3 regions of the Lysinibacillus sp. FSL M8-0216 genome follow, and region 3 is predicted to be linked to each of the others. Evidence: riboswitches for the same ligand, from Rfam matches in the RefSeq annotation. Region 3 holds a riboswitch; each other region holds the start of a gene.

Region 1 (3,475 bases), 440 kb from region 3:
CTGGCTCTATTTTTATTTTGGAAGACATATCTTGATACGTAAAATGCAATATCTTTTTCACCCGCTTGAAGTATTTAAATAGACGCTCGTTTGGATGCGCATTTGCTTTATATTCTTCAATAATATCTGTAATTAAAGGGATTAATTGATCAGGCTCCAAACCTTCTACAACAGGCTGTGCTGCATGAGCCGTACGCCCGACTGGTTTCGCTCCAATAAAGACATCAAATTTACTTTTGCGATAGACAATCCCAATATCATCAAACACGGCTCGATAACAAGCCATTCCACAGCCATTGAAGCCAATATTTAATGTTTTCGGTAATGACATACCGCCAAGCTTTTCTTGAATTTCCTCCGCATATGGAATGGAATCTGCTTTTTCACCGTAGCAAAAATCACAAGCCTTCAACGATAACACATCACCAATTGGTGCTAATAAAAAGCCTACTTCCTGTAATTTCTCAGTGATACGTTCAGGCGTTGTTGTAGGTATTTTTAAATGGATTTGATGATCTGGTGTATATTCCATTGATCCTTCTTCTCCTACTACCTCTGCTAACGTCATCATTTGCTGTGGTGTGAAAAATTTATTAGCCACGCCAGGGCTCACTGCTAATTCAAAAATGGATTCTATTTTTTGTTGTACAAGCTTTGGAGTAACCTTGATAGCACTTGTTCCCTTTACCATTGCAAGTGCCGCTGTAGCCATTTCAAGTGCTGTTTTTTTCGGCTTTGGCATAACGGCTATACTGGGTTTATTCATTCTCCCTGCATTAGGGTCTGCCGCAAAGTCATTTCGTGCTGTTCCTGTCTCTTGATTCATCGCCCATGGCTCATTTTCTTCCCGTAAGCGTTGATGAGGACGTAATGGCTGTTTTTCCTCACCAAGTGTATATTTACGTTGGTAGCCTCGCGGTGTAATCATTTTATTATCATAGAAGAACGTAGATGAGTTTCCGATAATAACTGTTGTCAGCATACCAATATCATGTTCCAGCATTTCTGCCAATGTCGTCATCGTCACTTCCTGACGTTCTCGATAGGCACTTTTTACAAGCCCTACTGGTGTGTCAGGAGAACGATATTCTAAAAGAATTCGTTGCGCTTCGACAATTTGTCTTGTACGGCGACCACTTTTAGGATTGTATAAAGCAATAACAAAATCGGCCATAGCTGCGGCTTCCACACGCTTCGCAATTAAATTCCACGGAGTGAGATGGTCACTCAAACTAATGGTACAAGCATCATGCATAATGGGTGCACCAAGTAAACTAGCACATGAATTGATAGCTGAAATACCTGGGACAATCTCCACTTCAATACCAGTTGCCTCTGTCCAGCCTAGCTCAATTAATACTTCATACACCAATCCCGCCATACCATAAACGCCTGCATCTCCACTCGAAATGACCGAAACAATACTTCCTGCCTCTGCTTGACGAACGGCCTCCTGAGCACGTGACACTTCCTCTGTCATACCTGTACTGACAATGGATTTTGCGCTGACTAAATCTTGAATCAGTTCAACATAGGTTTTATAGCCTATGATCATGTCACTTTGTTGTAAAGCCTCTACTGCACGTGTCGTAATATGCTTAAAGTCTCCAGGCCCAAAGCCTACTACGAAAATTTTCCCTTTTTGCGCCATGTTTTTACCCCTCTTTCACCTTTTCAATCCCTTTAATGGCTGTTGTTTGCGCTGTTCGCTGTAATGTCCCTTCTCGAAGTGTAAAAACATGATCGTTATATAAGGATTCATGATGCAAATCCTGTACAAGTGTTCTAGCATGCTCCGTTGACGGTACACGATACCAATTCCCCTGAGGGTAAGCAATCACAACACAAGCATCCTTGCATCGTCCATTACAGCGCGTTCTTGTCGTATGTATTTCTTTATCTAGTGCGTTACGCTGTATTTCATCTCGTATAGCTTGGGTAATTTCCTCCCCATCCTTGTTCATACAGCTACTGCCATTGCAAATAAAGAGATGTGTTTTCATCCCCTCTAAATTCCACGTTGTCATCTTATATCTCCCCTCATTTGCTTTTGGAAAAAAGAAAAAACCTTTACTCTGCCGAAGAGTAAAGGTTTGTAGAAGCCAAATAAAAACGAATAGATTGAAAGACAGATCCTCGCTTTTGCTTCAACTTCTCCCTCCGAAAAGTTTGCATGCACAATCTGATAAGCAGGTTTCCTGACTTAAGCTTCATTTTACTGTCGCACCTTCCCTAGTTTGCACAGGTGGCATTGCGATTTCATCAGCTATTACAGTAGCGGGGGCTGTATTGGACTTTCACCAATTTCCCTATTATCTCGAGTTCTTCGAGCACTTATCGACGTTTTATATGAAATTTTTAATCGTATACATAATAGAAAACTGTCTTAATCATATCTTATTATTTTAAAATTTCAATATTTCTTTAAAAAATCATGACAAATTTATCAATTTCATAGGAGGGGTGAAAGCTATTAAAAATTTGAATTTGCCTTCTTTAATCCTAAAAAACGTTAGTTATCAGAATTTTCGACATTGATATTCTATTTTTAATTTTTTATAAAAAAAGTATAGCATAATTATGGAAATTCGTGATACACTTTGTCGTGAAATCTCACAACTTACTATTTTTCGGTGTAAAATGCTCGTCATTTTGCTTAAAAGGGAAGCCGGTTTAAGTCCGGCGCGGTCCCGCCACTGTAATAGGGAGCTTTATAGAAAATGTCACTGTCCAATGGATGGGAAGACCTATAAAGTGTTGAACTAGAGCCAGGAGACCTGCCGAACATAAGTGATCGTTTCAGCCTACGAGGATAGGTGTGCGGCTTAGCAGATGAAAATGTTATTTGCTTTTTTAGCTATGCACTTTTCCAACAACGGAAAAGTGCTTTTTTATTACGCACGCTACATTCTAAAAATCTATTTACAGTTTGGAGGAAAAAAATTGAAGCTGTCTTGGTGGAAACTTAGTTATTTTCTATTGGCTTTTTTAATGGTGCCAAAGCGTGCCTTCGCCATGCATATCATGGAAGGTTTTTTACCAATCGAATGGGCTATTTTTTGGTGGGTAATCTCCATCCCATTTATTATTTTAGGATTGCGCTCTATTCGTAAAACAATTGATGAAAACCCTGAAACAAAAATGATTCTGGGGCTGTCCGGTGCGTTTGCCTTTGTCCTATCAGCCTTAAAAATCCCTTCAGTTACAGGGAGCTGCTCACATCCAACAGGAGTAGGTCTCGGAACAGTATTATTTGGACCGTTAGCCATGAGTGTCATCGGGACAATTGTTTTATTATTTCAATCTTTACTTTTAGCTCATGGTGGGATCACAACATTAGGGGCTAATGCATTTTCGATGGCTATTGTAGGACCGTTTATCGCCTACTTTGTATTTAAAGGGGCAAAACAATTGGGGTTATCGTTTTCATTAGCTGTTTTCTTTGCGGCCATGCTTGGGGATTTAGGTACATATG
Region 2 (3,475 bases), 280 kb from region 3:
AGATAGTTACTGAAGAAGAATTCATGAAAGGCTGTTTGAAATTAGCTCCACCTAATTCAAAGATAAGGAAAATTGAGAAGGATGGATATACATTTTTTCAAATAGGGGATCTAAATATAGATAGAGCTGCTAGATTATTTAAAGATTTAATTAAATAATAGTATTTTTTTAAAAGAGGTTATTCTTGATGGATAGCTTCTTTTTGTTTACTTCTTAGATAAATCAATTATTACTTGCTTATAAAATTAATTCTCCCCTTTAATGTATTAAATTGGTATAATTGTACTAATAATGTATGAGGGAGAGAATTAATTGAAAAAGTTAAAATTTATAATTCCATTGTTGTTTTGTTTGTTAATTGGATTAGGTATGAATAACGCTAGTGCATCAGAAGGAGTATCAATTTATATAAACGGTGAGAAACAATCGTTTAGTAATCAAGCAGTAATAGAAAACGGTAGTACATTAGTTCCTTTAAGAGGTATTTTTGAATCACTTGGTGCTAATGTCCAGTGGAATCAATCTACTCAAACAATTGACGCTTCAAAAGGTAATACAAAAGTATGGCTGAAAATAGGTTCGAAAAATGCTAAAGTAAATGATAATGCTATAAATTTATCTGTTCCAGCACAAGTTAAGAGTGGAAAAACACTTGTTCCACTTAGATTTATTAGTGAGTCATTAGGGGCAAATGTCCAATGGAATCAAAAAACTCAAACGGTAACAATTACTGGAGATTCAAATAATAAAAAAACGGAAAATGAAGAAAAGAAAGTTCCAACTTTAAAAATTGGCGAGACTTTTTCAGATGATCAAATAGAAGTTACACTTAAAAAAGTGGAATATGTAGATGGTGTTGATAAGGGATTTAATGTTTATTTATCTGTAACTAATAAATCTGAAAAGCCGTTAATTTATCCTGGTGGATTGCGATTTAAAATTAATGAGTCTAAATATGAAAAAGAAATAAATGACATTGGATATATAAATCATTTTAATTCAAAAGGATATATTTACAAAGGGGAAACAACGGAAGGACATTATCAGTATCTCTTTGACAAAGATATATCAATTAAAGAAATAGAATATAACACAGGGATTGTTAATTATCCTAAAGCAAAGTGGATTGTTGAATAAATAATTAGGTCGCCTTTTGATAGGTGGCTTTTTTAATTGCCTTCCTTTTCCAATTTCTTGACAGTAGGTAAACTACATATTACAATTTAGTTTGATAGTCAGTAAGGAATATTTACTCTACTATTTCTGACATCTTTTAAACGGCTAGAAATCAACTGAATAGCGTGTAGTAATAGGTGTAAATTGCGTGCAATTTGCTTAAAAGGGAAGTCGGTGTGAATCCGACACTGTCCCGCAACTGTAAATGTGAGCGACTTTTCAGCAACCACTGTCAAATGATGGGAAGGGGAAAAGTGGCGATGACCATGAGTCAGGATACCTGCCTAGTTACGAGTACACACCATAAACCTACGAGGAATAGGAGGTGGCATGTTGACAAAACAGAATGCTCTGTTCGTCACAGTACGTCATACGCCCAAAGTTCATGAAAGGGTTCATTTTAGAACTCCTTCACATTTACTTAGGGTTTGTTTGGCATTGTGTGATGAAGCACATTAAAGCGAAGGATTTCCTCAAACATAGTAGGAAGTCCTTTTTGTTTTGAAAATATGTACGCAAAGGGGATGCACATAGGATGAATATTCATGCAACGACAACACAGGAAACGCCTTTTGTAGATATGACGATTTGTAAGCAGCCACGGACAGAAATTGCTAAGAAAGCGAAAACAAGAATGGTGGTCGAATCACTAATTGATCAATTATTAGCAACGAGACTGATTCGCAACGATCGTTTTTTTGAGCAAATCTTATATAATAAAGACATTATTTGGATACAAAATGGGGAGGTAGAAGGCCATCTTTTTGCTCAGGCGAATTTAACGGATCAACTGAAAACGAAGACGAATAGCTTTATGATGTATATGCCAACCAACCCTATTGTTTATGAGGTGAATGGGGAGCAGTACCACTTAATTACACGCATTGATTCAACACGAGCAAAGCCTAATCTTGACCGTCTTTCACAGGAGCCCAATCCAGTGTTAAGCGCTGCACGTGTCAATGATTTACTATGCTCGATTGTCATACGTTTTTATGAAACGTATATGAACGATTTAGAGCAAATTCCTCATCAGGATAAACTAATTGCATTTGCACAGCAGGAATACACGCAGTTTCTTCAAGCCGTTAAGGAATTAAATGATTATCACTTTAATTGGCATCCACGTGGGAACGGCCACGAGCTATTATTAACATTAATTGATCAACTACAAATATTAAAAAGTCAGCCTGGAAAAGTAGTTATCGACTTCACGAATACGCAAGGTTATGTGGTGGTTGAACCTGCCTATCCGGTGCACAAGCCTTCAAAGAAAGCTGTTGGTGCCATATAAAAGCAAGCCCTCCATGAAGCGGAGGGCTTGCTTTATTTTTTGTAGGGATATTCTACCTTCATCTGAAGTACTAGTTCAACAGATTTGCCATGCTAGTACATGAACTTAGCTCTGACAATGCATGGCTGCTTGCGCCTCTTGCCAAGGGACAGAATAGCCTTTACCTTTTGAACAAAAAATGCTAGAAGAACTGTATTCAGGGTCGGCATTTTTATCATAGCCTATTTGAGATATTACTTCTTCTGCATGATGACACAAATCATAGCCATCAAATTGGAGGGTAAGCGCACCTTTCCCATTTGTATAGGCGGCAAAAATCGTGCTATAGCTCATGAAGGTCGCTACTGGTGCACGTCCTGTTAATACAACTTCTGTTTCAGTGAGTACAGGGTCGTCGAAGGTGCCAGCAGCCTGTTGAATGTCGGTCATCATACGGCCAATAAAGTCATTGGAAGCCTTCATTTTAAAGCGATAATACGGCTCAAGCAGGACGTTCTGTGCTTGTTCCAGTCCTTGGCGCAGTGCTCGGAAAGTGGCTTCTCGGAAATCACCGCCAGACGTATGTTCATTATGTCCACGTCCCGTTAAAAGCGTAAAATGAATATCTGCTACTGCGTAGCCTGTGAGTAAGCCATGATGATCACGTTCAAACAAATGCTTCTCTACGAGGCGCTGGTTGCCCACTGATAAATCATCCGCATGGCAGGCATTGCTAAAGGTAATGCCAGTCCCACGTTCATTTGGCTGCATTAATAAATGAATTTCTGCATAATGCTTAAGTGGTTCAAAATGTCCGTAGCCTGTAACGGTTGTCGCAATTGTTTCCAAATATAATATTTGCGGCTCTCCAAAAGAGATGTTTAATGTAAAGCGCTTCAATAATACTTCTATCAGTACCTCTAACTGAATGACACCCATTATATGCACATGGATTTCCTGAAACTTTTCCTGCCATACGACACGCAATGATGGCTCCTCGGCCTCTAGTAGACGGAAAATCTTTAA
Region 3 (3,475 bases):
CTTAATTAATATACGAAGAAAGTAGAAGATAGTTTCATAATTAGATTTTTAATTGGAATAAACGACCAAAGCCAATATTGAGTTTTGAATATTGAGTTGGAGATAAACCCACCACTGTTTATTCAACAATCAGGCGCTTTTCGTAATAAGGAAAGCGTCTTTATTCATGGCAATGGCCAGATTGTGGAGCATCTTGTTAAGTGATTTGGATTTTTTTGTTAAAGTATAGTTGAGTTTGTGAAGAATTGTTTTTAAACTAAAGGAACAGATAGTTCAACAAGAGTTTACGTATCAAAAAGCTAGAAAGAGACTGAAAGGGAGTATTACTAATGAATAATAACTTTATTGAAAACATTCAATCGCTTTATTCCGACCTTTCCATTGAAGACATTTATCCTAATGAAATTGGACAGAATAATGATGTGTTAATTGTAAACAAATCTTTGGTTTTTAGGTTTCCAAAATATAAAATTGGAATCAATCAATTAAAAAGAGAGACGGAAATTTTAAAATACATTAAAGGTACCATTTCAACTCCTATTCCGAATCCAATTTATCAATCTTTTGAAGAGTTAGAACCAGGTAAGGTCTTCACCGGATATCATCTAATAGATGGTGTTCCTTTGTGGAAGGAAAGTTTAATAGGTGTGAAGCGTGTTGATTTAGTTAAAGGGTTGGCAAAACAACTTGTTTCTTTTCTTGTAGAACTTCATTCTATATCAGGAGAAAAAGCAAGTCGAGATTTGAAACTAAAGGTTCGTAATCCTCATGAAGAGATGTATAACTTGTATAATAAGATTCGAAATAAATTATTTCCTTTTATGAGAAAAGACGCTCAACAGGAAATCTCACAATCTTTTGAAACGTTTTTAAACGGGAAGGCATTCTCCAATTTAGATATAACGCTTATACACGGAGATTTCGGTGCATCTAACATTTTGTGGGATCCAGAAACAAGTATGATTTCTGGGATAATAGACTTTGGTGGTTCGGGTTTAGGAGATCCAGCGTATGACTTTGCTGGAATACTTTCTAGCTATGGTGAGGATTTTTTTGATATGTGTATTAACCTATATCCTAATGGTCAGGAAATTTCTGAACGAGTTAAATTTTATAAAAGTACATTTGCTTTACAAGAAGCATTGCACGGGATTGAAAATGGAGATAGACAGGCTTTTGAAGCTGGAATTAAAGATTATAAATAGTTTTCTTGTACAATTAATGTGGAATCAGTTCAATTAATATAAGGCATTATCACTAAGAGCCCAATTGTTGATAATTAAAAACAGAGTAAATAGATAAAGTTTTATGTAAAAACAATTTCTACTATTCTGAAATATATGGTATAGTATGGGCATAACTGAATATAGTGTAAGAAATGGTGCCAGATGAAAGTCTGGCTTAAAAGGGAAGTCGGTGCAAATCCGACGCTGTCCCGCAACTGTAATTCGGAGCAAATCACAAATGCCACTGGGAAACCGGGAAGGCTGTGAGGCGTGTTGATGAGAAGCCAGGAGACCTGCCAATTTCTAGTACACACCAAATACCTACGTGGAAATAGGTGGTGAATAGTGACCAAAAAGGCACTGTGCGATAACAAGTGATTTTACGAAAATTCTACTTTTTCGTATTGTTTTTGTCTTAATAAATTTACCATGCAGCCATTTTCCGAGAAGGGGAATGGCTTTTTTTTATGCTACTATTCTGTATTCCAGAGCAAAGTCCACTGGTTTTCATATAGAGCCACTGAATCTAGCATGGGATGACACAAATTTGTAAGAGCAAGTAACCATAAACTTATTGATGAAAGGGAGATTAAATATGACTTATACTAGTACACTCATTGGCTATCCATATATCGGAGATGATCGCGAATGGAAGAAGGCGTTAGAAGCATTTTGGCGTCAAGAACGAACGGAAGAGGATTTTCAGGAAACCCTAAAAAGTATTCGGTTATCGCGGATTGAAAAGCAGCTACAATCTGGCATCGATATGGTGACAGTGGGGGATTTCACATTGTACGATAGAATGTTAGATACAGCCTTAATGTTTGGCTTAGTACCCAAGCGCTTTAACTGGCAAGGTGGAAGGGTAGATTTACATACCTACTACAGTGTAGCGAGAGGCAATCATTCAGCAGTAGCTAGTGAAATGACCAAATGGTTTAATACCAACTATCACTACATTGTCCCTGAATATGAAGGGCAACCGCTGCAACTAACTGAAAATAAGGTATTGGCCGACTTTTTAGAGGCAAAAGAAGCGTTCGGTATTATTGCGAAGCCGACACTTATTGGCCCCTATACATTTTATAAGTTAACTAAGGGCTACAATAAATTAACGCAGGTCGAATATTTATTAGCTCTATTACCTCTCTATGCTCAGATTATTCAAGAATTAGTAGATGCAGGTGCCCAGTGGATTCAATTAGAAGAGCCTTCTTTAGTGACGACACTCGACTCAGCAGAACGGAAGCTAGTACAGGAAATCTATGCTCAGTTAGCGACAACCGTTCCAGCAGCAAAACTAATGCTACAAACATATTTTGAAGCATTATGCTCCTATGAAACATTGATTACATTGCCTGTCCAAGGGTTTGGTTTAGATTTCGTACATGGCTATAAAGGGAATATGGAGTCCCTTCGAAAATTTGGTTTCCCTCAGGATAAAGTTTTAGCTATTGGTATTGTTAATGGTCGTGATATATGGCGTTCCAACCTAGCGGAGGCTAACGCCACGATTCAAGCTATTGAAAAGCTTAGCGATGCTAAGGAATTGTGGATTCAACCCTCAAGTAGCCTTCAACATGTGCCAATATCTACTTCACTTGAAAAGAAGCTGGACCCTGTTCTCAAACAAGCACTGGCGTTTGCTGATGAAAAAATCGAAGAGCTTATTGAGCTCACTAAATATAGAAAAAATCAAGACGGAACGCTACGTCATAATTTCTCAGCAAGTATGAAGGCCATTGAAGCACTAAAAAATCATTCAATTCGTCAAAATAAGATTATCCAACAAGCCGCTCAATCCTTATCAACAAAGGATTTTGAGCGACATAATGATTTTAGTCAACGTCAAAAAATACAGCAGCAGGCATTAGGACTACCCCTTTTCCCAACAACGACAATTGGCAGCTTCCCTCAATCTGATGAGGTGAAGAGAAATCGTAATGCTTGGCGAAAGAAACAATTGTCGAATGAAGACTATGAAGCATTTATTGAACTGGAAACAAAGCGCTGGATTCACTTGCAGGAGGATCTTGATATGGATGTACTAGTTCATGGAGAATTTGAACGGACAGACATGGTTGAATATTTCGGTGAGAAATTGACGGGCTTTGCCTTTACTGAAAAAGCATGGGTTGTTTCGTATGGCTCTCGCTGTGTGAAGCCTCCAATTATTTATGGAGATGTTGCATGGTCTTCAGCCATTACCGTGAAAGAGTCTGCGTATGCCCAAAGCTTAACGAAGCGCT

The links. A riboswitch is a leader RNA that binds a small molecule or an ion and turns the genes downstream of it on or off. The one in region 3 is predicted to bind cobalamin.
Region 1: it holds a riboswitch for cobalamin, as region 3 does, so the genes downstream of both, MKX57_RS14655 ((2Fe-2S) ferredoxin domain-containing protein) here and metE (5-methyltetrahydropteroyltriglutamate--homocysteine S-methyltransferase) in region 3, are expected to answer to the same signal.
Region 2: it holds a riboswitch for cobalamin, as region 3 does, so the genes downstream of both, MKX57_RS11100 (hypothetical protein) here and metE (5-methyltetrahydropteroyltriglutamate--homocysteine S-methyltransferase) in region 3, are expected to answer to the same signal.

The regions. Positions count from the first base shown of each region.
Region 1 covers NZ_CP152007.1:2,983,446-2,986,920, forward strand. The annotation lists gene cobJ (precorrin-3B C(17)-methyltransferase) at 1-1,651, opposite strand, end outside; gene MKX57_RS14655 ((2Fe-2S) ferredoxin domain-containing protein) at 1,656-2,027, opposite strand; cobalamin riboswitch at 2,171-2,353, opposite strand; cobalamin riboswitch at 2,615-2,800, shown strand; gene MKX57_RS14660 (energy-coupling factor ABC transporter permease) at 2,944-3,475, shown strand, end outside.
Region 2 covers NZ_CP152007.1:2,258,556-2,262,030, forward strand. The annotation lists gene MKX57_RS11090 (hypothetical protein) at 1-158, shown strand, start outside; gene MKX57_RS11095 (copper amine oxidase N-terminal domain-containing protein) at 313-1,137, shown strand; cobalamin riboswitch at 1,295-1,479, shown strand; gene MKX57_RS11100 (hypothetical protein) at 1,712-2,470, shown strand; gene MKX57_RS11105 (translation factor GTPase family protein) at 2,576-3,475, opposite strand, start outside.
Region 3 covers NZ_CP152007.1:2,542,976-2,546,450, reverse strand. The annotation lists gene MKX57_RS12420 (aminoglycoside phosphotransferase family protein) at 330-1,205, shown strand; cobalamin riboswitch at 1,363-1,542, shown strand; gene metE (5-methyltetrahydropteroyltriglutamate--homocysteine S-methyltransferase) at 1,822-3,475, shown strand, end outside.